DNA from 3 places in the Photorhabdus antumapuensis genome. Region 3 is predicted to be linked to each of the others. Evidence: predicted binding sites of a transcription regulator. Region 3 holds the regulator's gene; each other region holds the start of a gene.
The links. Region 3 encodes ArgR, which controls arginine synthesis, uptake and breakdown. Its sites were predicted from a motif close to ANTGAATAAAAATACANT; they were not measured.
Positions count from the first base shown of each region.

Region 1: a site for ArgR is predicted at 6,338-6,355, ahead of argA (amino-acid N-acetyltransferase). Genes of this name have one in related genera too.
Region 2: a site for ArgR is predicted at 3,487-3,504, ahead of argC (N-acetyl-gamma-glutamyl-phosphate reductase). Genes of this name have one in related genera too.

Region 1 covers NZ_JAHZMK010000032.1:65,710-75,555, reverse strand. The annotation lists gene KZ793_RS13755 (DUF5625 family protein) at 1-280, shown strand, start outside; gene KZ793_RS13750 (DUF5625 family protein) at 307-834, shown strand; gene KZ793_RS13745 (DUF5625 family protein) at 883-1,410, shown strand; gene KZ793_RS13740 (DUF5625 family protein) at 1,469-1,999, shown strand; gene KZ793_RS13735 (cadherin-like domain-containing protein) at 2,034-4,661, shown strand; gene argA (amino-acid N-acetyltransferase) at 4,991-6,325, opposite strand; gene amiC (N-acetylmuramoyl-L-alanine amidase AmiC) at 6,570-7,814, shown strand; gene KZ793_RS13720 (helix-turn-helix domain-containing transcriptional regulator) at 7,869-8,033, opposite strand; tRNA gene KZ793_RS13715 (tRNA-Met) at 8,206-8,282, opposite strand; tRNA gene KZ793_RS13710 (tRNA-Met) at 8,312-8,388, opposite strand; tRNA gene KZ793_RS13705 (tRNA-Met) at 8,478-8,554, opposite strand; gene mltA (murein transglycosylase A) at 8,778-9,846, shown strand, end outside.
Region 2 covers NZ_JAHZMK010000048.1:166,135-175,980, forward strand. The annotation lists gene ppc (phosphoenolpyruvate carboxylase) at 1-2,000, opposite strand, end outside; gene argE (acetylornithine deacetylase) at 2,283-3,440, opposite strand; gene argC (N-acetyl-gamma-glutamyl-phosphate reductase) at 3,543-4,547, shown strand; gene argB (acetylglutamate kinase) at 4,573-5,346, shown strand; gene KZ793_RS17890 (argininosuccinate synthase) at 5,415-6,629, shown strand; gene argH (argininosuccinate lyase) at 6,783-8,162, shown strand; gene oxyR (DNA-binding transcriptional regulator OxyR) at 8,319-9,224, shown strand; gene sthA (Si-specific NAD(P)(+) transhydrogenase) at 9,216-9,846, opposite strand, start outside.
Region 3 covers NZ_JAHZMK010000021.1:121,359-131,204, reverse strand. The annotation lists gene tamB (autotransporter assembly complex protein TamB) at 1-32, shown strand, start outside; gene KZ793_RS08750 (gamma-glutamylcyclotransferase family protein) at 35-382, shown strand; gene ppa (inorganic diphosphatase) at 483-1,013, opposite strand; gene fbp (class 1 fructose-bisphosphatase) at 1,169-2,173, opposite strand; gene mpl (UDP-N-acetylmuramate:L-alanyl-gamma-D-glutamyl-meso-diaminopimelate ligase) at 2,339-3,709, shown strand; gene argR (transcriptional regulator ArgR) at 3,754-4,224, opposite strand; gene mdh (malate dehydrogenase) at 4,680-5,618, shown strand; gene KZ793_RS08720 (helix-turn-helix domain-containing protein) at 5,720-5,986, opposite strand; gene KZ793_RS08715 (DNA-binding protein) at 6,173-6,520, shown strand; gene KZ793_RS08710 (DNA-binding protein) at 6,597-6,977, shown strand; gene ispB (octaprenyl diphosphate synthase) at 7,003-7,974, opposite strand; gene rplU (50S ribosomal protein L21) at 8,226-8,534, shown strand; gene rpmA (50S ribosomal protein L27) at 8,554-8,811, shown strand; gene cgtA (Obg family GTPase CgtA) at 8,939-9,846, shown strand, end outside.

The DNA.
Region 1 (9,846 bases), on a different contig from region 3:
CGGGAATCTTGAATGTGATGGGATTGCCATCCCCGTTTCGCTTCGTCTGGTTAAAGACGGCAAGGTTTTTTTTGACAAGGAAATAAACGCGGTGGGATACGGTTGGATACGTGCTTTCCATTACGAAGAGAGAAGGATAAATACAGCGGCGCGCAATATTAAAATACTAGAGTTACCCCCGGGACGTTACTCTGCGATAATTACTACCCTGGAAGATGTCCCTGCTTTTAATGACATTGAGAGTTTTGTCGAGTTCACCTATTACAATCCGAAAATTTAACGAATTACTTTATTTGGAGTGATGAAATGAAAATATTACAGGTACATGAAAGGTTTAAAAGCTGGAGAAACATGATTATTTTCATGAGCTGTACATTATTAATGGCTTGCTCTAAGCACATTGATACTATATATAAGCCGATTGATGTGTCGCATTCTAGGCAATCCGTCGAGATTAATTTTGAACTCAGTAAGCGAAAGGCTGGGGATTATCAGTTTGCTCTGCTGTTTGATAAAGGGGATGATGATGAAATGAAAAGGCGGCTTGAATTATTCGGTAGTATTGATAAGGACGGAGTGATAACCCCCGTTTCGCTTCATTTGGTTAGAAACGGCGAGGTTTTTTTTGACGAGAAAATAAACGCAGGGGGACGTAGCTGGGGACGTAGCTTCGATTACGAAGGGAGAAGTATAACTACGGCTGTGCGAGAAATTAAAACACTTTCGTTACCTCCCGGACGTTACTCTGCGGTAATTACTACCTTGGAGGATGTGCCTGCTTTTAATGGCATTCAGAGTTTTGTACAGCTCATATATTTTAATCCGAAGATTTAAAATGGTATCAGTATAAACAAAGAAAATATTAAAATTTGGAGTGATGTGATGAAAGTATTACAGGTATATGAAGGGTTCAGGAATTGGCACAGGATTATTCTTTTTTTGAGTTGTGCCTTATTGGTTGCCTGCTCTAAACCTAAACCGATTGATATATACGAACCGATTGATGTGACGCGGTCTGGCCAGTCAGTCAAGATTAGTTTTGAAATCGGCAAGGCTGGAAATTATCAGTTTGCCCTGTTGTTTGCGACCGGGGATGATCATGATGAAATGGAAAGACGGTTTAAGTTATTCGGGGGTATTGATAACGACGGGGTAATAATTCCCGTTTCACTTCATCTGGTTAGAAACGGTGAGGTTTTCTTTGACGAGAAAATAAATGCTGGGGGACTTGGCTGGGGACAGTCTTTAAATTATGGAGGAAGAAGAATAAATATGGCTGTGCGAAACATTAAAATACTTGAGTTACCCCCCGGACGTTACTCTGCGGTAATTACCACCCTGGAGGATGTGCCTGCCTTTAATGACATCGAGAGTTTTGTTGAGTTTGCGTATTTTAATCCGAAGATTTAAGGCGATTTAAAATCGTATCAGTATAAACAAAGGAAATATCAAAATTTGGAGTGATGAAATGAAAGTATTACGTATACATGAAAGGTTAAAAAATTGGCGAAATATTATTGTTTTTATGAGCTGTACATTATTAATGGCATGTTCTAAGTACATTGATACTATATACAAACCGATTGATGTGCCGCATTTTGGGCAATCCGTTGAGATTAATTTTGAACTCAGCAAGCGCAAAGCTGGAAATTATCAGTTTGCCTTGCTGTTTGCTAATGGGGATGGTTTCTATGAAATGCAAAGGCGAGATAAGTTGTTCGGAAACATTGATAAGGATGGGGTTTCCGTCCCCGTTTCGCTTCGTCTGGTTAAAGACGGCAAGGTTTTTTTTGATAAGGAAATAAATACGGTGGGAAGAGAAGGAATACGATCCTTTTATTACAACGAGAGAAGGGTAAATACGACGGTGCGTGATATTAAAACACTTATATTACCCCCCGGACGTTACTCTGCGGTAATTACCACCCTGGAGGATGTCTCTGCTTTTAATGGCATTGAGAGTTTTGTCGAGTTCACTTATTACAATCCGAAAATTTGACCTACATCTGTAAAAAAACAAGGAAATAATAAGTATGGAAAAGAAATATACCGTAACCTATAAAGTTGCTCCGATGGGGGCTAAGTATATTTATCAGGCCGATAAGAACGAGCACAAATCTGGGGATGTACATTCTTCATTCGGCGGTCATATGTGGTATGTTTTAAATGACGGCGAGGGGAATAAAGAGAGTTTTGGTTTCGAGTCAAAGCATGACCAAATGTTTGATGAAGGGCAAATAACGCCTTTTGATAATGCCGGCTACCAAAAGACCTCTTACGAAACCACCGTAGAATTGACTGAATTTCAGTACAACAGGTTAAAAGCTTTTTCAAAAGACCCATCGTTAGTTGGATTTGATGAAACACGTTATAACGTGGCCAAAAACAGTTGCGTGGATTTCGTATTTGCATCATTAAAAGCCATTGGCTATAACGAAAAAGGTTTCGAGGGAGAACTGTTCCCTAATAATAATCCGATACATTTGCGTAAAATGTTACAAAATAATGGAAGTAAAATTATTCGTGACAACCTGAGTCGTTATATTCGTTATATTCGTTATATTCGTTATATTCGTTATATTCGTTATATTCGTTATATTCGTTATATTCGTTATATTCGTTATATTCGTTATATTCGTTATAGTGATTTTTATTATCTGGACGATGAAAGTGGTCGAGCATGTTTATGGCTTAGGCCAGAGGATACGAAAATCACCCTACCGATGAAGCCATTGATTAACATTGATATCAAGCCTTCGCCACAACCCCAGCGGCAGATTCAGGGAGAAAGTAAGGCTCAACAGGATGTCACCAACGGTTATATCCAAAATTCAGCAACCCATAAAATATTCACCCTCGCAGGTATCCTCAATAAAACAGACTTCACCTCAACCCAAATGGCCAGCCTTGCTACAGGCGGCATTCGTCCCGTTGAAATGCAGCTCGACCCCAATGTACGACCTAACACTTATCTGTCGGAGTTCTACAAACCTTTCTACCAACCCGGGGACACTAGCAAGTTGGACTTCGGCCTGCGCAACGCCGTGACGTTGAACGGTTTATCGGCGATGACGACGTTCAACACTTATGTCGACCCGCTGTTATTGGATCTGGATGGCAATGGCGTGCACATGACCGACATTCGTGACGGCGTGTTGTTCGACATGGATAACAGTGGCACGCTTAAGCGCAGTGGCTGGGCCGATCGCAATACCGGAATACTGGTGATCGACGATGGTAGCGGTCAGATAAAAGATGTCAGCCAGATGTTCTCCGAGTACTACGGCGGTAAGGTAGGGGTAAACGGTGCCGCTGGCGAGAAAAAATTCAAAGATGGTTTCGGGGCTCTGGCTAGTGAAGATGTGAACAAGGACGGAGTAATTGATCAGAATGACCCGATCTGGAGCAAGCTGCGGGTTTGGGGCGACAGCACACACGATGCAAAAGTCGATGCGGGCGAACTCAAAACACTGGCGGAATTGGGTATTACCCAGATAAACGTCCGGGCTTCGAACAAAACAGAAGTTCGTGATGGGAATAAGGTCGTTGCCAGTGGGTCGTTTACTATCAATGGTAAAACTCAGGAAGTGCTGGCCGTCGACTTTCTTGGTGATACCGTTAGCAACACTCTGAGCACTCAGGGAGCTGGCACGAAAGTGACTTCCACCACCAAAGGCATCACTACCACGGCTTATGCCAGTCAGAGTCACACAGATGAAACCCTAAATGCCGAGCAACTGGGAGTAAGCAATCTGTATGGCGGCAGCGGGCACAACACCATCATTGGTGGCAGTGGTAAGGCGGTTATCTATGCCGGTCCTCAGGGCGACACAATCTATGCTTCCGAAGGCGGTAGTATCATTCACGCAGGTGGTGGCGATGATAAGATTTTCGGAGGCTTCGGTGATGACGTAATCGAAGTGGGCCACGGCAATGCTACGATTGATGGGGATGGTGGGATCAACATCGTCAGCCTGCACGGTAATCACGGCGACTATCGAATCACCTGTACCGACAGCGGATATATCGTGGCAGACAAGGTCGCTGGACGTGACGGCACGGTAACGCTGAAAAATATCCAGAAACTCAATTTTTCAGATATTTCGGCTGTTGATTTACAAATACCTGATGCTATGCCTGTCGAGGATGTCCTCACTCACGACAAGGACGGCAAGGTTTTTGATCGTACTCAGCCCCATCTGATTTCCGCAGAGAGCCTGCTGGCCAACGATCAACACCTCAACAGCCAGGGAGCCTTGCGCATTGCCAATGTTGGGGATGCGATAGGTGGTACGGTCAGCCTCACAGCCCAGGGCGATGTCTTGTTTACGCCGGACCCGCGTTACACTGGCTTGATCAGCTTCAAATACGGTGTCACCGATGCAGCCGGTAATCCTTCGGCATCGGTAGTAGACCTGAACAGCGGGGAAACAGCGCCGATGCGTGCCCCTGTCACGTTACTGACCCCGGAAGTTCCTCTCGATCCATTGGCTGCTCAGCAATGGTATTTGAGCGATGCCAATATTCTTCCGGTCTGGAAGGATTACACCGGCAGGCGATGGCTGCATTCGCGCCGCCAGCGCCTGCGACCGCAATGCTCGGCGATGTTGAGCAACAGAGGCTGCAACCTGTGCTGGCCGCCAACTGGAACTGATCGGTAATAAGGCCCGCGATGGTTATCGCGGGCCTTTATAAATAGGTGAATCGTGCTGTGTAACAAAACCTGAGGAATTCTCCTTCCTGAATGCTAATTGCGAGTAAAACGCACTTTTAGCATGAGGGGAAGATGGAGAGCAAACAGCTCGAAGAACTGTCATTTCGCTGGGCGTTCTTGCTTCTTGATGCCTATTTTTAGTCTCTCAATCGGAGCACCGTCTGCGGTAATCAAACAATATGTACGAGTCCAAAGTCCCGGTTTCCAGTCAAAACGGCTGATATATTCAGCATACTCTTTTCGCAAAAGTCAGCTTTTTCGGCATGAATACGTTTATTATTGTGGTTCCAAATTCAGCATAAGAATCTTAGAGCGACGCTGATAGTTGTATAACACTTGTTTCTGAATCGGTAGCATTGAGAGTTCTGCGGGTTCGAAACCTCGTTCCTGGAACCAATGAATACTACGGGTAGTCAGAACAAACAGTTTTTCCAGTCCGAACTGTTTGGCGTGCTCCGCAATGCGATTCAGTAATACTTCACCTCTTAAAGAGCTGCGGTATTTAGGATGAACCGCTAAACAAGCCATTTCGCCAATTTTCTCATCAGGATAAGGGTAAAGTGCAGCACAGGCGATAGTCAGGTTATCGCGTTCGATAATGATGAATTTATCAATTTCTCTTTCAAGTTGTTCTCTTGAACGGCGAACCAAAATGCCTTGTTGTTCCAGTGGGCGAATAAGTTCGAGAATACCACCAATATCATTGATATTAGCTCGGCGTATTTGTTCCGCACTTTCCATCACTATTTGAGTGCCAATACCCTCTCGGGAGAATAATTCTTGAAGTAGAGAACCATCAGCCTGATAACTTAATAAATGGCTGCGACGAACGCCACGACGGCAAGCTTTTACTGCACTCCGTAAAAAACGGACTGTACCTGAATAGTAGTCACCTCTAACTTCGAGCTTTTTAATCAGCTCCGGTGCTTGATTAAGAAAAATTTCCGATAGAATTTTTCCGTCTTCATTTTGTACACCTTGAGTAGAGCAGAAACCAATCAGTTTTTCAGCCTGTAGTGTGATAGATAACTGAGTAGCAACATCTTCAAATGCCAGATTAAAACTCTCTCCGGTGACAGAAACTGCAACAGGACCAATTAGCACGATTGCGCCATTGTCTAATTGGCGATTTATGGCATTCTCATCAATACGGCGAATTTTCCCGCTGTGGCAATAATCCACACCATCATCAACACCAAGCGGTTGAGCAATTATAAAATTACCACTAATGACATTAATATTGGCGCCTTGTAACGGGGTATTATTCAAGTTCATAGAAAGACGTGCGGTGATATCCAGTTGCAGCAAACCAGCAGATTGTTTGACTAATTCTAATGTTTTATTATCGGTTACACGGGTATGTTTGTGGTAAACCGGTTTGTAATGATGGTCTGCAAGGTTTTGTTCAATTTGAGGTCTGGCGCCATAAACGACAACCAGACGGATGCCTAAACTGTGCAGTAATCCTATATCGTTGATGATATTCGGGAAATTTTCATGAGCAATAGCCTCTCCACCAAGCATAATGACAAAAGTTTTACCACGGTGTGCATTGATGTACGGAACAGAATGACGAAATCCTTCAACTAACTCGGTGCTTCGTTCTTTCATAACAGGCTCTCGATTGAATTTTTATTCGTAATTTATGCTTTTTTATTCCTTTTGAGAGAAAATGGCAAGAGGCAATTCAGGTAAAAACATTTTGATATACATGTAGACGTTAATAATTTGCAAAATATAAAATGCTTTTCATTGACGACAGCATAATGCTGATTGGTTAGCGTTTTTCACTTGATCGTTTCACTTGGTGAATATCACCCTGAATGTTTGTATTTTATGAATGGAATATTAGTAGATGAGTCATTCAGATCATAATCTGTCACGACGTCGTTTGTTACAGGGAGCCGCAGCAATGTGGTTGCTTAGCGTTAGCCAGGTGGGTTACGCAGCGTCAGCAAAAATTATCGCAGTACGTATTTGGCCAGCATCTAGTTATACCCGTGTGACTCTTGAATCCAATATTCCACTCAAATATCGCCAGTTTGTGCTAAAAAATCCAAATAGAATTGTGGTTGATCTTGAAGGTGTACAACTGAATCATACTCTAAGCGGAATGGGGGAGCAGATTCAATCCCGTGATCCTTATCTTAAACTGGTGAGGGTAGGGCAGTTTAATCCTAAAACCGTTCGCTTGGTGTTTGAAGTTAAGCAATCGGTCAGCCCACATATGTTTACTTTGAAACCAGTGGCGAAATTTAAACATCGTCTGGTGTTGGATATGTATCCGGTTGCGGGAATGAATACGGATGATGATCCCTTACTTGCTCTGCTTGAAGAGTACAATAAAGGTCATTTGGCAGAAGATCTGCCAGTGGAAAGACCAAAGTCAGGCAAAGCAGGTAAAGACAGGCCAATCGTTATCATGCTCGATCCTGGACATGGTGGTGAAGATCCTGGTGCTATTGGCAAATATAAGACCCGCGAAAAAGATGTTGTTCTGCAAATTGCTCGTCGATTGAAAACGCTTATTCAGCGTGAACCGGGTATGAAAGTTTATATGACCCGCAATGAAGATGTGTTTATCCCGCTAAAAGTCCGGGTGGCAAAAGCGCGTAAGATGCGAGCTGATCTCTTCGTTTCTATTCATGCTGATGCCGTTACTAACCGAGTTGCTCGTGGTTCTTCGGTTTTTGCACTCTCGACTAAAGGTGCAACCAGTAATACCGCACGTTTTCTGGCCCAGACGCAAAATGAAGCTGACCAGATTGGTGGGGTAAGTAAAAGCGGTGATAAGTATCTGGATCATACGATGTTTGATTTGTTACAAACTGCGACAATCAATGACAGCCTTAAATTTGGTAGTGAAGTGCTCAAACGCATGGGCAAAGTGAATAAACTGCATAAAAATCGGGTGGATCAGGCTGGATTTGCGGTACTGAAAGCACCGGATATTCCCTCGATTCTGGTGGAGACTGCGTTTATTAGTAATCTGGAGGAGGAGCGAAAACTGAAAACTGCGCGCTTCCAGCAGCAGATCGCAGAGTCAATTTTTGCGGGCATCAAAGCTTATTTCAAGAATGGGGGTAATTTGGCGATTTGAACCTACCGCTATGGGTGATTTTTGCTATTAAAAAGGGAAGGAGGCTATTTTCCTTTAGCCTATACTCCTTCCCCCGAAAGCCTTGGCCATCTGGCGAAGAGCAATCAGTAACTCGGCTTGTTCGCAATCTTCAAGGATGCTGTTTAATAGCTCGATCGCGTAAGCCGGGTCTTTGCGAAACACCTCGGCCATTGCGTCGTCGTGTGATCTATCTTTCATTATTTGTTCTCCTATCTGCTTCTACACTTCCATTCACGCCAGTATGCACATGCTCTGGCTATGTCCGCGTCTTGCTTGCGTTTGTCGCCGCCGCAGAGCAACAGATATGGTGGTGATAAATCGATTAGGAAACTTTGTTTTGGGAATTTTTACGCTGAAACGCATAGAGAATTGGTTGCGGGGGCCGGATTTGAACCGACGACCTTCGGGTTATGAGCCCGACGAGCTACCAAGCTGCTCCACCCCGCGTCCGTTTTAATATTTTGAATAGCGAAAATTGGTTGCGGGAGCCGGATTTGAACCGACGACCTTCGGGTTATGAGCCCGACGAGCTACCAAGCTGCTCCATCCCGCGTCCGTTTAGAACCTGTTTTACGCTTTCCTGCATCACTAACGCCTGCTGGAATCGGTTCCATTCGCAAATATTGAACTGTTTTATCGTGTTGGTTGCGGGGGCCGGATTTGAACCGACGACCTTCGGGTTATGAGCCCGACGAGCTACCAAGCTGCTCCACCCCGCGTCCGATGCGGGCACTATACTCAGGATCATATCTGATGCAAGTTTTTTTATTAATTATTGTTTGTTTCGTTACGTTTTTGATTAGTTACTCTGCGTATCGGTGTTTTTCTATTCGTTTGTGTCGTTGTTTCGTTAAGTTATTTTTTTATGGTAGGTTTCATTATTTTTATTGGTTTGGTATGGTTTGCCGTCGGGTCATGTTGGTAAGTGTAGAGAAGGCAACAATGAAATACTGGGGTAAGTATCTGCTGTTTGGAGCCGTGATTTCACTGTTGGTTGGGTGTCATTCTCGCCCAACAGCACAGGGCCAACAATATAGAGATGGTCATATCGCGCAGGATTTACGGCTGGTTAATCAACCTAATGCGCAGGGTAAACCAGTTAATGCAAAGGATTTTTCAGAGCAGGTTGCGCTGATTAGTCAGTCTGCTCCTCGTCTGTATAATCGTAATAGCTTAACTTTTGACGCTGTTCAAAACTGGATGTTAGCGGGTGGTGAAACCAGTAAGTTGAATCTGTTTAATTTACGCGCTTACCAGATGGAGGGTGTAGATAATTACGGTAACGTCCAATTTACCGGCTATTATACTCCAGTGTTACAGGCTCGCCGTGTTAAACAGGGTGAATTTAAATATCCTCTGTACCGGATGCCGCCTAAGAGTAAATATCGTTTGCCAAGTCGAACTGCGATATACAATGGTGCTCTTAGCCCTAGTTTGATTATTGGTTATAGTCGTTCACTGATTGATAATTATATTATGGGGGTACAGGGTAGTGGTTATGTTGATTTTGGTGATGGTAGGCCACTGACTTTTTTGGGTTATGCCGGTAAGAATGGGCATATTTACCGGAGCATTGGCAAGTTGCTGATTGAGCGCGGAGAAATTGCGCAGGAAGATATCTCTATACTGGCGATTCGTAAATGGACAGAATCTCACAGTGAGGCAGAAGTCCGTGAGCTGTTGGAGCAGAACCCATCATTTGTTTTCTTTAAACCTGAAGACTATGCCTTGGTACGGGGAGCGAGTAGTGTTCCTTTAATTGCAAAAGCTTCTGTGGCTGCGGATAAAATGCTTGTTCCACCGGGAACAACCCTGCTGGCAGAGATACCTTTGTTGGATAAAGAGGGTAAATTTACCGGCCAATACCAGATGCGCCTGATGGTTGCACTGGATGTTGGTGGGGCAATAAAGGGCCATCATTTCGATATCTATCATGGTATTGGTGATGCGGCGGGTATAGCGGCAGGTTTCTATAATCACTACGGCCGGGTTTGGGTGTTACGAAAAGCGC
Region 2 (9,846 bases), on a different contig from region 3:
TACATCTTACAGGAAATATCAGACAGGGTATCCATCACCTGATGCCATTCTGGTTTAGGCTCCGGTGGAGGCAATAGGTTTGCTTCCAGAATCGCACTGGTATACAAGGCTAAACTACTGATAGTGACCTGTGGCAGACCGAATTTAAAGCGGATCATTTCGCCTTGTTCGGTTACACGTAGGCCACCTTTCAGGCTTCCCGGTGGTTGGGAAAGCAGCGCTGAATGTGCCGGTGCACCGCCACGGCCAATGGTACCACCGCGACCGTGGAACAAGGTCAGCGTGACGCCCTCTTTTTCACAAACGTTGATTAAGGCATCCTGTGCTCGGTATTGCGCCCATGCCGCCGCCATCACTCCGGCATCTTTTGCTGAGTCAGAATAACCAATCATCACCATCTGTTTGTCCTGAATCAGTTCACGATACCACTTAATATTCATCAATTGCTGAATGACATTTTCGGCATTATTCAGGTCATCAAGGGTTTCGAACAATGGGGCAACGGGTAAAGTGAACGGACAACCAGCTTCTTTCAGTAGCAAGTGAACCGCTAATACATCAGAAGGCACTTTAGCCATTGAGATAACGTAAGCGGCGATAGCGTCTTGAGGTGACTCAGCAATGACTTTACAGGTTGCGAAAACTTCTTGTGTTTCAGCGCTTGGTTGCCAGTTATGTGGGATCAATGGACGTTTGGAGTGCAGTTCATGCAGTAGGAAAGCCTGTTTATCCTCTTCTGACCAACCAGCGTAGTCACCTAATTCCAAGTATTGCGTCAGTTCGGAAATGGCGGTTGTATGGCGGGTACTTTCTTGGCGCACATCAATGCGTACCAGTGATAAACCAAAACAACGGATGCGGCGCAAAATATCTAATAATTGACCATTGGCAATGATTTCCATCCCGCAGGTTTTTAGTGACTGATAACAGGCGTAAAGTGGTTGCCAAAGCTGTTCGTTATCCACCAGCAAATCAGTTGGTGGCAGAACTTGTTCTCCTTTCAGTTGTTTCTCCAAATAGGTCAATGTATTACTGAGTTGTGTCCGCAATTTTTTAGCAATTTCTCGGTAAGGTTCTAGAATTTCATCACCACCTGCTAGTTTACGAACTTCTGGTGTACATTCAGACATGGATAGTTCAGAAACCAGAACCTGAATATCTTTCAGGAATAGATCGGCTGCTTTCCAGCGGCTAAGCAGTAACACATGACGAGTCACTTCAGCCGTTACATTTGGATTACCGTCTCGGTCGCCACCCATCCAGGAAGTAAAGCGGATAGGTACCGCTTCGACCGGCAAGCTGTAATCAATTGACTCTTCCAGCTGTTCATTGAATTCACGCAGGAATGCTGGCACACCCTCCCACAAGCTGTTTTCCACCATAGCAAACCCCCATTTCGCTTCATCAATTGGGGTAGGACGGATTTTGCGGATTTCATCGGTATGCCATGACTGGGCAACTAACTGACGCAGACGGCGCATAATGTTGTTACGCTCATAATCCGCTAGATCATCGTGATCGAATTGCGATAGACAGGTGTTAACAGCTACCAGTTTGTGAATCAATGTACGACGCGCGATCTCAGTTGGGTGAGCGGTGAGGACTAATTCAATAGACAGTTCATTTACCGCTTTTTTCAGATCGTTGTTACTGAAATCTTTTTCTTTCAAGCGGGTGAATAATTTCGCTAGCGCAACGGGGTTACTGGCAGCTTCACCATGTGGGGAGATGCTGTGATATTGCTCTGCGACGTTTGTCAGGTTGAGAAATTGATTGAAAGCACGGGCAACTGGCAACAGTTCATCATTAGATAGGTTTTGCAATGTAGATAATAGTTGCTGGCGGTGTGCTTCATTACCTGCGCGGGATGATTTGGATAATTTGCGGATAGTCTCGACTTTATCGAGAATATCTTCACCTAAAGCGTCTTTGATCGTGTCTCCGAGCAGCTTACCTAGCATGCTGACATTACTACGCATTGCAGAATATTGTTGGTTCATGTGACTCTTAGCCTTTATTGCTGGCAGAATGTTGATTCTGTTTCTGTAGAAAAATTTCATTTAAGTGGCGGAAAGTTATTTTTTTGTGTCGCCACAGTGTTGCATTGACCCTAAGCCCTCATATTCATATCAGAAAATAATCAGTTTGGGCGAAATTTCTAAAATTTAATGGCAGGCCATGTTCCATAAGTATTACTTATGCTCAAAAGGTTTGGGAAAGGTGCTTTTGTTGCTTGTTATAGTGTTTGAGTCCCCCTGACTTTTGGGGGACGAGTAAAACAATTAATCATTGCTTAGACAAAAATGATCTATTAACTGAGAAATTATCTTTCTGGTGGGTTCAATAAACGACATATCAATGAACTCATCCGGTTGATGTGCCTGTTCAATAGAGCCAGCGCCAAGGACTAAAGTTGGGCATACTTCCTGAATGAATGGCGCTTCGGTACAGTAGTTGACCGTTTCAGCCTTGCGGCCTAGCAGTTTCTCAATCACGTCAACCATCTTGTGATCGGTTGGGCATTCATAACCGGGAATAGGGGCATGTAATTCATCGATAGTTAAGCGGCCAGGCCAACGTTGCTTCACCGGTTCCAGGGCCTCGTTTAACAGCCCGTTCAGATCCTGTAACGTTAGTCCCGGTAATGGGCGAATATCCATATGCAATTCACAATGTGCGCAAATCCGATTTACCGCATCACCGCCATGAATATAGCCAAAGTTCATGGTCGGGTATGGAATGGCAAACGCCGGATTGTTGTAACGTTCTTTTAGCGTATTGCGTAGTTCAATCAGGTGACCAATAGATTCGTGCATCAAGTCAATGGCGTTTATACCACGGTTTGGATCACTGGAGTGCCCGGATTTACCAACAATGCGGATAGCGTTCGATAAATGTCCTTTATGTGCACAGATAGGATGCAATGAAGTGGGTTCACCGATAATAGCGAAATCTGGGCGAATAGTGGTACTTGCGGCAAAATAGCGGGCTCCCGCCATTGTCGTTTCTTCATCTGCGGTTGCCAGAATGTACAGCGGACGGGTTATTTTACTGACATCAATGTCCCGCAACGCATCAATAATAAAGGCGAAAAAGCCTTTCATATCTGCTGTACCTAAACCGTACAGTTTGTTATCGCGCTCTGTCAGGGTGAAAGGATCTTTCGTCCAGAGACCTTCGTCAAAGGGTACGGTATCAGTGTGTCCACATAAGAGTAATCCACCTGGGCCACGCCCCAATGTCGCGAGTAGATTGTATTTTCCGAGGGCTTCGGGGACGGGTTGTATCTCAATTTCGAAACCAACTTCCTTTAACCAACTTGCCAGTAGGTTGATGAGAGACTCATTACTTTGGTCAATACTGACATCGGTGGCGCTGATAGATGGAGTCGCGATTAATTGCCGAAATAGCTCAATAAATGGAGGTAATTTAATATTCACTGTTGACAGCCTTTATTCATGATAGTATCAATATTCATGCATTTTTTTTGAATAAAAATACATTATCCCGTTTGAATACTGAGCACAAGGTAAAGATATCCTATGTTGAATACGCTGGTTGTTGGTGCAAGTGGTTACACCGGAGCAGAGCTGGCAGCATATCTGCATCGTCATCCGCATACGAATCTGATTAGACTCATGGTTTCTGCTCAGAGCGTTGATGCAGATAAATGCTTCTCAGATTTACATCCACAGTATAAAGGCATTGTTGATCTACCGCTGCAACCTCTGACTGATATTATTAATGCTGCTAAAGGGATTGATGTGGTTTTCCTTGCCACCGCCCATGAAGTTAGTCATGACATTGCGCCGCTATTTCTGGCAGAGGGTTGCACTGTATTCGATCTCTCCGGTGCCTATCGCGTACAAAATGCTCAGATTTATCAACAATACTACGGATTCAAACATAAGCATACTGAATGGTTAGCACAAGCAGTATATGGACTTGCCGAATGGCAGGCTGAAAAAATCAAACAGGCCCAATTAGTTGCTGTACCGGGATGTTACCCAACAGTTTCTCAACTCTCCCTGAAACCGCTGTTAGAAAATAGTTTGCTGGATACCGGCCATTGGCCGGTGATTAATGCGACTAGTGGTGTAAGTGGAGCAGGCCGGAAAGCCAGCATGACCAACAGTTTCTGCGAAATCAGTTTGCAACCTTATGGAATATTTACCCATCGTCATCAACCGGAGATTGAGGAACATCTGGGAACCAGGGTGATTTTTACTCCGCATCTTGGCAATTTCGCGCGGGGTATTCTTGCCACAATTACCTGTAAATTGAAGCCGGGTGTTACCGCAGAACAGATAAATGAGGTGTATCGGCAAGCATACAAAGATAAGCCATTGGTAAGGCTTTACAGCAAAGGAGTGCCAGCATTGAAATCCGTTGTTGGGTTACCGTTTTGTGATATCGGTTTTGTTGTACAGGGTGACCACCTGATTGTTGTGGGTACTGAGGATAATCTTTTGAAGGGGGCGGCAGCTCAGGCAGTTCAGTGTATGAATATACGTTTTGGGTTTGAAGAAACTCAGGCATTATTTTAATTATTGACGTGAAGGAGTAGAGCAGATGGAACCTTTAGTCATAAAGTTAGGTGGTGTGTTACTGGACAATGAAGAAGCATTGGAACGCGTGTTTACTGCATTGCAGGAATATCGGCAAACACACGAACGCCAGTTGGTGGTTGTTCATGGTGGTGGTTATCTGGTGGATGAACTGATGCAGAAGTTGCAGCTACCGATAGTGAAGGAACAAGGATTACGGGTAACACCCGCTGATCAGATTGGGATTATCACCGGCGCATTGGCTGGTATCGCCAATAAGACCTTGTTGTCGTGGGCGACTAAATATCAACTTGCATCAGTTGGATTATATTTAGGAGATGGTAATGTGGTCACGGTTTCCCAACTGAGTGAAGAGTTGGGGCATGTGGGAAAAGCGATGCCGGGCGATGCTAAGTTGCTGAAAACGTTACTGGATGCGGGTTATATGCCCATTATCAGCTCGATTGGTGTAACGGATAAAGGGGAGCTGATGAATGTGAATGCCGATCAGGCAGCAACGGCGATAGCTCAGACGCTAGGTGCTGATTTGGTATTGCTCTCTGATGTTAGTGGTATTTTGGATGGTAAAGGGCAGAAAATCCCTGACATAAATGTTGAGAAAGCAGAACAACTTATTGCTCACGGCATCATTACTGACGGCATGATTGTGAAGGTGAATGCCGCTCTAGATGCAGCTAGGACATTAGATCGTCCGGTAGATATCGCCAGTTGGCGTCATGCAGATCAACTGACTGATCTATTTAACGGTGTTCCCGTCGGTACTCGTATTCTGGCTTAAATTAAGTCTGATTAATTTTCGGCAAAGCTTTGCTGATAAATAACAACGGAATTTCAAAGGGTAACTTCATGCATACTAAAGATATTAAAAAAATCGTTCTTGCTTATTCTGGTGGTCTGGATACTTCTGCCATTATTCCTTGGCTGAAAGAGCATTATGACAACTGTGAAGTTGTTGCGTTTGTTGCAGATGTGGGGCAAAGCCGTGAAGATCTGGAGGGCGTGGAGCAGAAAGCTTTACGCTCTGGCGCATCAGAATGTCACGTTGTGGATCTGCGTGAGGAATTCATTAAAGATTATGTTTATCCGGTACTGAAAACCGGCGCTTTGTATGAAGGTAGCTATTTGTTGGGCACTTCAATGGCGCGGCCCATTATTGCTAAAGCACAGGTTGAATTGGCACTGAAAGTGGGAGCAGATGCACTTGCTCATGGTGCAACAGGTAAGGGTAACGATCAGGTTCGGTTTGAAAGCACTTATACGGCATTAGCCCCTCAGCTACAAGTAGTCGCACCGTGGAGAGAGTGGGATTTGCGTTCCCGTGAAGCGTTGCTGGATTATCTGAAAGCGCGGGATATTCCAACCACCGCAACATTGGAGAAAATTTACAGCCGTGATGAGAATGCGTGGCATATCTCTACCGAAGGTGGCGTACTGGAAAGCACTTGGAATGCATCCAATAAAGATTGTTGGGTGTGGACAGTCGATCCAGAAAAGGCACCAGATGAAGCTGAATTGGTCAGTGTCACTATTGAGAAAGGTGAGGTTGTTGGGGTTAATGGCAAGGTAATATCTCCATATCAATGCCTTGAAGCGCTGAATATTCTGGGAGCAAAACATGGTATCGGTCGTATCGATATCGTGGAAAACCGGCTGGTGGGAATGAAATCTCGTGGTTGTTATGAAACACCGGGAGGAACCATTATGATGGCTGCGTTGCGTGGTGTTGAACAACTGGTTCTGGACCGCGATAGCTTTAAATGGCGTCAGCAGCTTGGGCTAGAAATGTCTTATGTCGTTTATGACGGACGCTGGTTTGCCCCGCTACGTCAATCTATTCAGGCAGCGGCTGAGACGTTGGCTGCGGATGTCAGCGGTGAAGTCGTGCTGAAACTCTATAAAGGTCAGGTGACAGCGATCCAGAAGAGATCAACAAATAGCCTTTATTCTGAAGCGTTTGCAACGTTTGGTGAAGATGAGGTTTACGATCACAGCCATGCAGCAGGATTTATCCGTCTGTATTCTCTCCCTTCGCGTATTCGGGCATTAAATAGTAAAGAGTAATTTCATCGTTCGTAGTTATGGAGGTAATGACCAGATCGTGAATTCATTCTTTGTATTTGATTTATTGAGTCTATTATCTCCATGTTGCGAATGAAGTTGCTGTTTATGAAAGGTAATCAATCACTCAGACATCAGATAATCAGGAACGAAAATATGGCACTCTGGGGCGGGCGTTTCAGTCAGAAAGCAGATCAACGGTTCAAACAATTTAACGATTCACTTCGCTTTGATTACCGGTTGGCGGAACAGGACATTACCGGTTCAGTTGCATGGTCGAAAGCGTTGGTAACGGTTGGTGTGCTGACCGTTGAAGAACAACAAAGACTGGAGCTGGCATTAAATGAATTGCTGAATGAGGTTCAGGCTAACCCACAAGCCATCTTGCAAAGTGATGCAGAAGATATCCATAGTTGGGTAGAAGGGCAGTTGATCAGTAAAGTTGGCGATCTGGGTAAGAAGCTTCACACTGGTCGTAGCCGTAACGATCAGGTGGCAACAGATCTCAAACTTTGGTGTAAAGAATACATTTCACATCTCCATCAGGCAATTGTGGAGTTACAGCAGGCATTGGTGATCACCGCAGAGAATAATCAGGATGCGGTGATGCCGGGTTATACCCATCTGCAAAGAGCGCAGCCTATTACATTTGCTCACTGGTGCTTGGCATATGTAGAAATGTTGGTCCGTGATGAAAGTCGGTTACAGGATACTTTAAAACGGCTGAATACTAGCCCGCTTGGGTGCGGTGCATTGGCGGGAACTGCTTATGATATCGACCGCGAACAACTAGCATCATGGCTAGGTTTTGCTTCCGCGACGCGTAACAGCCTGGATAGCGTTTCAGATCGTGATCATGTATTGGAACTGCTATCTAATGCCAGCATCAGTATGATTCATCTTTCCCGTTTTGCGGAAGATCTCATTTTCTTTAATAGTGGTGAAGCAGGATTTATTGAACTGTCAGATCGAGTCACTTCCGGTTCTTCTCTGATGCCACAGAAGAAAAACCCGGATGCACTAGAGTTAATCCGTGGTAAATGTGGCCGGGTGCAGGGGGCATTGACCGGTATGATGATGACCTTAAAAGGTCTGCCGCTGGCCTATAATAAAGATATGCAGGAGGATAAAGAAGGGTTGTTTGATGCGTTGGACACTTGGCTGGATTGTTTGCATATGGCAGCGTTGGTGTTAGACGGTATTCAGGTCAGGCGTTCACGTTGTGCGGAAGCAGCTAAACAGGGTTATGCTAACGCGACTGAATTAGCTGATTATTTGGTAGCAAAAGGTGTTCCATTCCGTGAAGCTCACCATATTGTTGGGGAAATTGTGATTATGGCGCTTAATCAGGGTGAGGCGCTGGAAGTGTTGGCATTGACAGAGTTGCAGAAGTTCAGCAGTGCAATTGCTGAAGATGTATATGATATTTTGTCTCTGCAATCTTGTCTGGACAAACGCCTTGCAAAAGGTGGCGTATCGCAAAAACAGGTTATGAAAGCGATTGCAGAGGCTAAACAGAAGCTAAAATTAAGTTAGTCATCGTCAGCAGGAGGGGGATTAATCGATCCCCTGTAAAATAAATGAGATCTTTATATATAAGTTTTTAAGGATTATCTGATAGTCTTTTCCTCACATTGATATAATTATCTATTGGTATTTTCTATCATTTATATTAAATATGTTGAGGTGGGAATGAATATCCGCGATCTGGAATATCTTGTGGCACTTGCGGAGCATCGGCACTTTCGCCATGCTGCTGATTCTTGCCACGTCAGCCAGCCTACGTTAAGTGGGCAAATTCGTAAGCTTGAGGATGATCTGGGTGTCATGTTATTGGAGCGCACCAGCCGTAAAGTTTTGTTTACTCAGCAAGGGATGTTATTGGTAGAACAGGCCAGAACAGTTCTCCGTGAGGTGAGGATTTTGCAGGAAATGGCGTCACTTCAAGGGGAAAACATGTCCGGTCCTCTGCATATTGGTTTGATTCCGACAGTTGGTCCATATCTGTTACCTCATATTATCCCTGGGCTTCATAGTTTGTTTCCTAAGTTGGAAATGTATCTATATGAAGCTCAGACTCAAAGTCTGTTAGCCCAGTTGGATAGTGGCAAATTGGATTGTGCGATTCTGGCAATGGTTAAGGAGACAAGAGCTTTCATTGAAGTGCTATTGTTTGAAGAACCCATGAAACTAGCTATCTATGATGGTCATCCTTGGGCAGAGCGTAAAAAAATTGCTATGGATGAATTGGCAGGTGAAAAATTGTTGATGCTAGAAGATGGTCATTGCTTGCGTGATCAGGCAATGGGGTTCTGTTTTCAGGCTGGCGCGAAGGAAGATACCCATTTTCGTGCAACCAGTTTGGAAACCCTGCGTAATATGGTTGCTGCCGGTAGTGGAATAACCTTATTGCCTGATCTGGCAGTGCCACAAGAGAAAAAACGTGATGGCGTCTGTTATCTGGAGTGTAGCTGCCCTGAACCTAAGCGGTCTGTTATTTTGATTTATCGTCCTGGTTCACCTCTGCGTGGTCGCTATGAGCAACTGGCAGAGGCTATTAGAGTTAAAATGGGCACTTATTACGGGCAATCAAAATAGCCGGTTCAGGCCATTTAGAGCCGCGACACGATAGGCTTCAGCCATAGTTGGATAGTTGAAAGTAGTATTGACGAAATATTCGATAGTATTACTTTCACCTTTCTGTTCCATAATTGCCTGGCCGATATGAATAATTTCAGCCGCACGTTCCCCGAAACAGTGAATGCCAAGAATCTCTTTTGTTTCTCTATGGAACAGTATTTTCAGGCTTCCTACGTTCATCCCCGCGATTTGTGCGCGTGCAAGATGTTTAAATTGCGCACGCCCAACTTCATAAGGCACTTTCATTGCTGTTAATTGTTGTTCGGTTTTACCTACCGAGCTGATTTCAGGAATGGTATAGATACCCGTTGGAATATCTTCAATCAGATGAACTTCGGCGTTTCCTTTCGTCATCGCTTGGGCGGCAATTCGGCCTTGATCATAAGCAGCGGAGGCCAGGCTTGGATAACCGATAACATCTCCTACGGCGTAGATATTTTCGTTGCTGGTTTGATAGATCTTATTGACTTTCAGTAACCCGCGGCCATCGGCTTCCAGGCCAATGTTTTTCAGCCCAAGAGTATCGGTATTGCCTGTTCGGCCATTAGCATAAAGCAGACAGTCGGCTTTGACTTTTTTA
Region 3 (9,846 bases):
CATTGGATTTGCTCTATCAGTTTGAGTTTTAAAAATGCGAATTATTGTTTATGGCAGCTTACGGCGCAAACAGGGCAATCATCACTGGATGACCGACGCTCAATGGTTGGGTGATCATTGGCTGGAAGGTTATGAGCTATATGACCTTGGGCATTATCCTGCGGTTATCCGTGGTGACGGAAGTATTGAATGTGAGGTATATCGAATCAATTCTACTATCCTGACAGAATTAGACGATTTGAAAGATAATTCGCGGGAGTATGTAAGGGAATTGATTCAGACACCGTATGGTAATGCATGGATATATCTTTATCAGCTTCCAATAACTGGTTTACGGCGGATAAAAAGCGGTGACTGGTTGAAGCGCCATGTGGAAGAGTAAATAAAAATCCCTTTTTTGTCATAAAAAGGGAGTATGGTATTAAAAAACCTCTGCCGGTGATGTTCCCCAGAGGTTTTTTAATTATTTAAACAGAGAAAAGCTATTTCTTAGCGGCACGTTCGAAAGAGGAGATAATTTCTGCTTTAGCAGCTTCGATATTATCCCAACCATCAACTTTAACCCACTTACCTTTTTCCAGATCTTTGTAGTGCTCAAAGAAGTGAGTGATCTGAGCGCGCAGCAATTCTGGCAGATCGTTCACATCTTTAATGTGATCATATTCTTTGGTCAATTTGCTGTGCGGAACTGCAACCAGTTTGGCATCTTCACCTGATTCATCAGTCATTTTCAGAACGCCAACCGGACGGCAACGGATCACAGAACCTGGTTGTAGTGGGTATGGCGTGGGAACCAGAACATCAACCGGGTCACCATCCAGAGATAAGGTGTTGCTGATGTAACCATAGTTGCATGGATAGAACATCGTGGTAGACATAAAACGGTCTACAAATAGCGCACCGGATTCTTTATCAATTTCATATTTAATCGGATCTGCATTTGCAGGGATCTCAATAATGACATAGATATCTTCAGGCAGTTCTTTTCCTGCCGGTACTAAGTTCAGGCTCATGAAAGTTTCCTTTATTTTAAACCAGAATAGAGTGGGGAGTATTATAGCCAGAATGATGATGAAATCTCATCATATCTAGCACCTTCTCTGTTAAAAATCTGCAAAACTGAGGAAGGCGGTGAGTACCGCCTTCTATTCATAATTAACCGATGAAATTACTCATCAGGGAACTCAGCCATAAAACTCTCGGCTTTTTCCACCATCGATTTACTACCCACAAAGAAAGGTATGCGCTGATGCAGTTTGGATGGAATGATATCCAGAATGCGGTTGGCGCCATCACTGGCTTTACCCCCAGCTTGTTCGGCTAGGAATGCCATTGGGTTACATTCATACAGCAGGCGTAATTTTCCTGATGGGTGGCTGGCGGTGCTTGGGTAAATGTAGATGCCGCCTTTCAGTAAATTGCGGTGGAAATCAGCAACCAGTGAACCGATATAACGAGTAGTATACGGGCGTTGAGTCGCTTCATCCTGTTCCTGACAATATTTGATGTATTTCTTTACTCCCATAGGGAATTTGATGTAGTTCCCTTCGTTGATGGAGTACATATTGCCTTTTGAAGGGAACTGTACTTTTTCATGGGACAAGCAGAACACCCCAAGAGATGGATCGTAAGTAAAGGCGTGCACACCACAGCCGGTTGTATAGACCAGCATAGTTGAAGAGCCATAAACAACATATCCGGCTGCGACTTGGCGGTTACCCGGTTGCAGGAAATCTTCTTCAGTGACGGGTTTGCCGACAGGTGTAATACGGCGGTAGATAGAGAAGATAGTACCAACGGAAACGTTTACATCAATATTTGAAGAACCATCCAATGGGTCCATCAAAACAACATATTTTGCATTTTCAGCGCGGTCGCCTTCGAAAATAACGATGTCGTCTTCTTCCTCGGAAGCGATACCGGCAACTTCACCGCGTGCTTTCAGTGCTGCTTTGAGTTTTTCATTAGCATACAGGTCCAGTTTCATCTGTACTTCGCCTTGGACATTGGACACACCGCTGGTGCCTAAAATATCCACTAAACCGGCTTTGTTGATATCACGGTGAATGATTTTTGCTCCGAGCTTAATAGCGGAAAGCAATGCAGTAAGTTCACCCGTAGCGTGAGAAAAATCATGCTGCTTTTCGACGATGAATTCGCCTAATGTTTTCATGACGAAAGTCCTGAATGTGATTTGATAGTGGTTTTAGAGTGTCCATTGCACTCTTACGCGGGCAGTTTAGCCAAAGAAAGGCATGATTCATAGGCTATTCCATTTCTTATCTTGCTTTTGATGGTTAGAATAGTGGCTAACTTCATGCTATGGAATAGGAAATCAATGCGTATTCATATTCTTGGTATCTGCGGCACTTTTATGGGTGGACTGGCAATTTTGGCTCGTTCTCTTGGTCATGAAGTGACTGGTTCTGATGCCAATGTCTATCCACCAATGAGTACCTTACTGGAAAAACATGGGATTAATCTGATTCAGGGATATGACCCGGCACAGTTGGATTCTGCGCCAGATATGGTCATCATCGGTAACATTATGAGCCGTGGGAATCCTTGTGTAGAAGCTGTGCTGGAGCGTGGGCTCCCTTATACTTCTGGCCCACAATGGCTGCATGATTCTGTTTTGCCAGAACGTTGGGTGCTGGCGGTTGCAGGGACGCATGGCAAGACAACAACTGCGGGTATGTTAGCTTGGATTTTGGAAGCTTGTGGTTATAAACCAGGTTTCTTAATCGGTGGTGTTCCGGGGAATTTTGAAACATCAGCTCAGATCGGGGAAAGCCCGTTTTTTGTAATAGAAGCTGATGAATATGACAGTGCTTTTTTTGATAAACGATCTAAGTTTGTGCATTACAGCCCACGTACGCTGATCATGAACAATCTGGAATTCGATCATGGCGATATTTTTGGCGATCTGGCTGCTATTCAGAGACAGTTCCATCATCTTGTCAGGATCGTTCCGGGTAGTGGTAAGATCCTTGTCCCAGATAACGATATTAACCTGAAACAGGTTTTGTCTATGGGCTGTTGGAGTGAGTTGGAACTAGTGGGTGAAACCGGTAACTGGCAGGCAAAAAAGATCAGTACAGACAGCCGTAATTATCAGGTGTTTTATGGTGGTAAAGTTGTTGGAGAAGTGAACTGGTCGCTGGTGGGTGAACATAATATGCGCAATGGGCTGATTGCAATTGCCGCTGCACATCATGTTGGTGTCCAGCCAGCAGATGCCTGTTGTGTTTTAAGTGAATTTATTAATGCCCGTCGTCGCCTTGAACTACGTGGTGAGGAAAACGGCGTTACTGTTTATGATGATTTTGCTCATCACCCGACAGCAATTCTGGCAACACTCGAGGCCCTGCGTAGTAAGGTTGGAGGAACAGCCCGTATTATTACCGTACTGGAACCGCGTTCAAATACGATGAAAATGGGTGTGAGTAAGAATGAGATCGCACCAGCGTTGGGGCGTGCGGATGAAGTATTCTTATTCCAGCCAGCTAATATTAAATGGCACGTATCAGAAATTGCAGATCACTGTGTTCAGCCTGCGTATTGGAGTGCTGATATAGATTCACTGGTGCATATGATTGTTGATAAGGCGCAGCCGGGGGATCATATTCTGGTTATGAGTAATGGAGGGTTTGGTGATATTCATGAAAAATTACTCTCTAAGCTGAATAAAAAAGCTGATCAATCCTGAGAATGGCAGCAGGAAAATGAATCGCGCCATGTTGGCGCGTTCATTTAAAGCTCTTGTTCGAACAACCCAAGGATGGCTCCACGCAGCTGTTCTGTTGTGGAATCTCTGGTGAGTGTAACGAAGATGGTGTCATCACCTGCGATACTGCCGAGTATACCTTCTGATTTACCAAGAGAATCTAGCAGACGAGCAATAAGTTGAGCAGCACCAGGGCTTGTGCGAATCACAACTATAGGATGGTTGTAATCAACGTCTAATACTAGATTTTTTAGTGGGCTAGTAGCAGTAGGAACACCAAGCTCAGCAGGCAGGCAGTAAACCATCTCCATTTTAGCATTACGGGTGCGAACAGCACCAAATTTAGTGAGCATTCTAGAGACTTTGGATTGGTTGATGTTCTCAAAACCTTCTTCCAGTAAAGCAGTGACAATTTCACCTTGAGAGCTAAATTTTTCTTCTTTCAATAACGCCTTGAAAGCTTTTACTAAATCTTCCTGTTTAGAGGGAGTGCGCATATTTCACCATATTCAATCAGCTATGAAGCTTTTATTATGCATATAAATGAATTTTTATGCAATAATAATGATTTTATAGCCGATTTGAACCGTGCGAAATTGGTCTTATGTTATATATAAATTCATAAAATATGAATATGGAAATTTGCTTTTTTTAGCTGGTTATCAGGTAAATATATTGTTAATCAAATGATGTTGTTCGGCGTTGTTGTTGGGTGTAAGGTATTTAGCCGATTATTTCGTAAAATCATAGGGAAATTCTCAAAATAGTGTCCGTTATCTCATTAACAGATAAGCATTTTGCCTAGAATACGGCGACTTTTGCGTCCCACGATTAGAGCGTAAGTCCACAATTTGGCTGTTAACAGATTGTTTTCAAAAACGTAGTAATCTATGGTTCTTAACTAGATGAATTTACAGCATTTTAAAGTATAAACGATTTAAGGAGTATCAGGATGAAAGTTGCAGTTCTCGGTGCAGCCGGTGGTATTGGTCAGGCTCTTGCTCTTCTACTAAAAACCCAGCTTCCTTCAGGTTCAGAACTCTCTTTATATGATATCGCTCCAGTAACACCTGGGGTGGCTGTTGATCTGAGCCACATTCCAACGGAAGTGAAAATTAAAGGCTTTGCTGGTGAAGATGCAACTCCAGCGTTGGAAGGAGTAGATGTTGTATTGATTTCTGCGGGGGTTGCCCGTAAACCAGGCATGGATCGTTCAGATTTGTTTAATGTTAATGCGGGGATCGTTCGTAACCTGGTAGAACAAGTGGCTAAAACTTGCCCGAAAGCACTGATTGGGATTATTACTAACCCAGTCAACACAACTGTAGCTATTGCAGCCGAAGTGCTGAAAAAAGCGGGTGTATATGACAAAAACCGCCTGTTTGGTGTCACAACCCTGGATGCTATTCGTTCTAATACTTTCGTTGCTGAATTGAAAGGTAAAAAACCACAGAAAATCGAAGTGCCCGTTATCGGTGGTCATTCTGGTGTGACAATTTTACCTCTGTTATCTCAGATCCCTGGTGTGAGCTTTACTGATGAAGAGTTGGCTGCCTTAACTAATCGTATTCAGAATGCTGGTACAGAAGTCGTTGAAGCTAAGGCGGGGGGAGGATCTGCAACTCTGTCCATGGGGCAAGCTGCGGCTCGTTTGGGTCTCTCTTTGGTCCGTGGCTTACAAGGCGAAAGTGATGTTGTGGAATGTGCTTATGTTGAAGGTGATGGCAAATATGCTCGCTTCTTCGCTCAGCCGGTTCGTTTGGGTAAAAATGGCGTAGAAGAGCGTTTGGATATTGGTGAGCTGAGTGATTTTGAACAGAAAGCACTGGAAGGCATGCTAGATGTATTGAGAAAAGATATAGAATTAGGCGAAAAATTTATTAATAACTAATTAATATATTTTATAAATAAACAATATATACCTATGAAACAATAAAACCGCTGGTATAGCGAATTACCAGCGGTTTTTATTCAACTAATGTAATTCGTTAGCTAATTATTTGTTTGTTCACGTACTTTCCTTTCTAATAATTCTCCAGTATTTGGATCAAAATAACGACTTGGCCAAATTTCTGAAGGGTGTATTTCCAGATAATTTGCAATTATCCATTCTCCCTTTGGCCACGGGCGAGATAGTGCATTCGCTAAGGTCGATGAGCTGAGCCCGGCTCTGCGTGATACCTCAGCTAAAGTTGTTCCCCGCTTGCGTAAAGCTGCAATTATATCGGCAGGATGCCAATCAGATTTCCTTGAAATCATTTTTAATCCTTATTTTTATTAAATTTGATGCCATATTAGTGGTATAAATAACAGGTACGCATGAGAGTAATAACGAACTTAAACCTGTTATTGAGAAATAAAATAGCATTATTTTTCTGAAAATATTTCCAAATTTTTTCTTAAAAGCTTCTTTTTTGAACTTGGTTACAAAAATAGAGAAACGCGATGAAAAAAGAGTGGTATTCGGCCAAGGAGTTAATCGGCGTGGGTGAGTTACCTGGATCACCACAAGGAGTTAATGCCAGAGCAAAACGCGAGGAGTGGTTACGTCAGAAAAGACAAGGTGTACAAGGTAAAGCAGTTGAGTATCACTACTCCTGTTTCCCGGAAACGACCATTACAGCCTTGGAGCTTCATGAATCATCTTCTGAGTATCAGGTACAGAAGCAAGATCCTTTATCGATTTGGGTTGGTGCTTTTCATCAGTTATCAGAATCTGAGAAACAGGCTGTGATAGCCATGATTTTACGGGATGGTATCAGAAGTTTTTTAGAAAAAATTTCTGTTATTTAACCCATTTTTGGAAATTAGAAATGCCAACTAACTTGGATTCTTCTTCATTATCCCGGTGCAAAGTGAGAAGAAAAGTATGAAAAAAGAATGGTACTCAGCTAAAGAGCTGGTTGGTATTGCCGGACTTCCTTCTTCGCCACAGGGAATAAATCTGATGGCAAGGCGGGAGGGATGGGAATATAGACGTAAACGAGGTGTTCAGGGCAAGGCTCTTGAATATCATATAAATAGTTTGCCTGAAGATGTACTTAATGTGCTATCCGTAGGGGAAAGCACTATTGATTATGCAAACAAACGGCAAGACCCATTCTTAATTTGGATTGAGGCGTACTATCAATTAACTAAAGTTGAGCGGGAAAAAATTGTGAAATTTATTCTTCGGGAGGGGCTCGCAAAACTTATTGGTTATATTGATGTAGGTGTTGAAGACGCAGAGAAAAACCTGGAGTCAGATTAACCCCAGGTTTCGTTCTATCTATCGATTAAGAAAGGCGTTGTACGGCAATATGGGCTAACCCCACGAGTGCTTGCTTGTATGGGGAGTTTTCCAGCGCCTGCAAAGCAGCTATTGCTTTATCTGCTTCTTCTTCTGCTCGTTTACGGGTATATTCCAGTGAACCGCACTGTTTCATGGTTGTCAGTACGGTTTCGAGTAAATGTCGGCCATTACCTTTTTCAATTGCTTCACGGATAAGTGCCGATTGTTCTGGAGTACCATGATTCATAGCGTGTAGCAAGGGCAATGTCGGTTTACCTTCGTTAAGATCATCACCGGTGTTTTTGCCTAATGTATCGCTGTCAGCATTATAATCCAGTAAATCATCAATTAACTGGAATGCAGTGCCTAAATAACGTCCGTAATTTTGTAAAGCCATTTCCTGCTCTGGGGTGGCATTAGAAAGAATTGCGGAAGAGTGCGCGGCGACTTCAAACAATCGGGCTGTTTTACTGTAAATCACCCGCATATAATCATCTTCAGAAATATTTGGATCATTACAGTTCATCAACTGTAAAACTTCGCCTTCAGCGATAACATTGGTTGCCTCTGACATCAATTTAAGAACTCGCATAGAGTTAAGAGCTGTCATCATCTGGAAAGAGCGTGTGTATATAAAGTCACCAACCAGCACGCTTGCTGCATTACCAAACATGGCATTGGCCGTCGCTTTGCCACGTCGCATGTCTGATTCATCCACTACATCATCATGTAACAGAGTCGCTGTGTGGATAAATTCAATTAATGCAGCAACAGTAATATGCTTATCACCCTGATAACCTAATGCTCTGCTAGCTAGGATGGCAATGATTGGGCGAATGCGTTTTCCACCACCACTGATTATGTAGTAGCCCAGCTGATTGATGAGAGTAACGTCAGAATTCAACTGACTAAGAATGGTTTCATTTACCGCTGCCATATCATCAGCGGTTAGCTTGATAATGGATTCTAAATTCATATTTTTTCGGCTATGGGTTTTAATGCAGAGCTGTGTTCATATTAACATTAAAATAGTTATTGCTGTGTCTTGATTGTACTCGAAAAACAGTCTAAATAAATGACAATTCAGCAACTATGTTTTTTTATCATCTGCTCTAATTCTGCTCTTGTCTTCTTAGGCTTTTTTGCGTAGAATTCGCGCCCTATTATGAATATTTATAGTGCGCTCTGGAATGATATTTAAGGGGGCGTGCGGAAAGCGGAGTTTATATGTACGCGGTTTTCCAAAGTGGTGGTAAACAACACCGAGTCAGCGAAGGTCAAACAATTCGCCTGGAAAAGCTAGACATCGCAACGGGTGAAACTGTTGAGTTTGACCAGGTTCTGATGGTCGCTAATGGTGATGACATCAAAATCGGCGCTCCTGTCGTTGAAGGCGTTAAAATCAAAGCTGAAGTCGTTGCCCACGGTCGTGGCGAGAAAATTAAAATTGTTAAGTTTCGTCGTCGTAAACACAGCCGTAAGCAGCAAGGCCACCGTCAGTGGTTCACCGATGTTAAAATCACTGTCATCGCTTAAGATTTAGGAGAGCAGATTAATGGCACACAAAAAGGCTGGCGGCTCAACTCGTAATGGCCGCGATTCTGAAAGCAAACGTCTGGGTGTAAAACGTTTTGGTGGCGAGTCTGTATTAGCAGGCAGCATCATTGTTCGTCAACGTGGTACTAAATTCCACGCTGGCAATAACGTTGGTTGTGGTCGTGATCACACCCTGTTCGCATTAGCTGACGGAAAAGTTAAATTCGAAGTTAAAGGCCCGAAAAACCGCAAATTTATCAGCATCGAAGCTGAATAAGTTTTTCGAGTTATACACCGAATCAGAAGCCCTGCATGTGTTGCGGGGCTTTTTATATTCTAAAGTACGCCATCTCTGGGTAACACAGCCATCCAGCACTGTAATGGCTATCATACGGAGAAAAAATATGAAATTTGTAGATGAAGCCAGAATACTGGTTGTTGCGGGGGATGGTGGCAATGGTTGTGTCAGCTTCCGTCGTGAAAAATATATTCCGAAAGGTGGGCCAGACGGTGGGGATGGTGGAGATGGTGGAGATGTTTATCTGCTAGCAGATGAAAATCTTAACACACTGATTGACTATCGTTTTGAAAAGTCTTTTCGGGCGGAACGTGGGCAAAATGGTCAGAGCCGTGATTGTACAGGTAAGCGTGGTCAGGATATTACGATTAAAGTGCCTGTTGGTACGCGTGTCCGTGATGTGGCAACTGGTGAGATTCTGGGCGACATGACTCGTCATGAACAGCGTCTAATGGTAGCGAAAGGTGGATTCCACGGGCTTGGCAATACCCGCTTTAAATCTTCTGTTAACCGGGCTCCTCGTCAAAGAACGATGGGGACTTCAGGTGAAACCCGTGAATTGATGCTGGAACTGATGCTGTTAGCAGATGTTGGTATGCTGGGGATGCCAAATGCAGGGAAATCTACATTTATCCGTGCTGTTTCTGCTGCTAAACCAAAAGTTGCAGATTATCCATTTACCACTCTGGTACCCAGCTTGGGTGTAGTAAGGATGGATAACGAACAAAGTTTCGTTGTTGCTGATATTCCAGGGCTCATTGAAGGTGCTTCCGATGGCGCTGGCTTGGGTATTCGCTTTTTGAAACATCTGGAACGTTGCCGGGTATTGCTGCACTTAATTGATATTTGTCCTGTTGATGAATCAGATCCTGTCGAAAATGCCCGGATTATTGTCAATGAGTTACAGCAATACAGCGAAAAATTGGCAGAAAAACCACGTTGGTTGGTATTCAATAAAGTTGATCTGTTAGAGCCAGAAGAAGCCAAACAGCGTGCACAAGCTATTGCTGATGA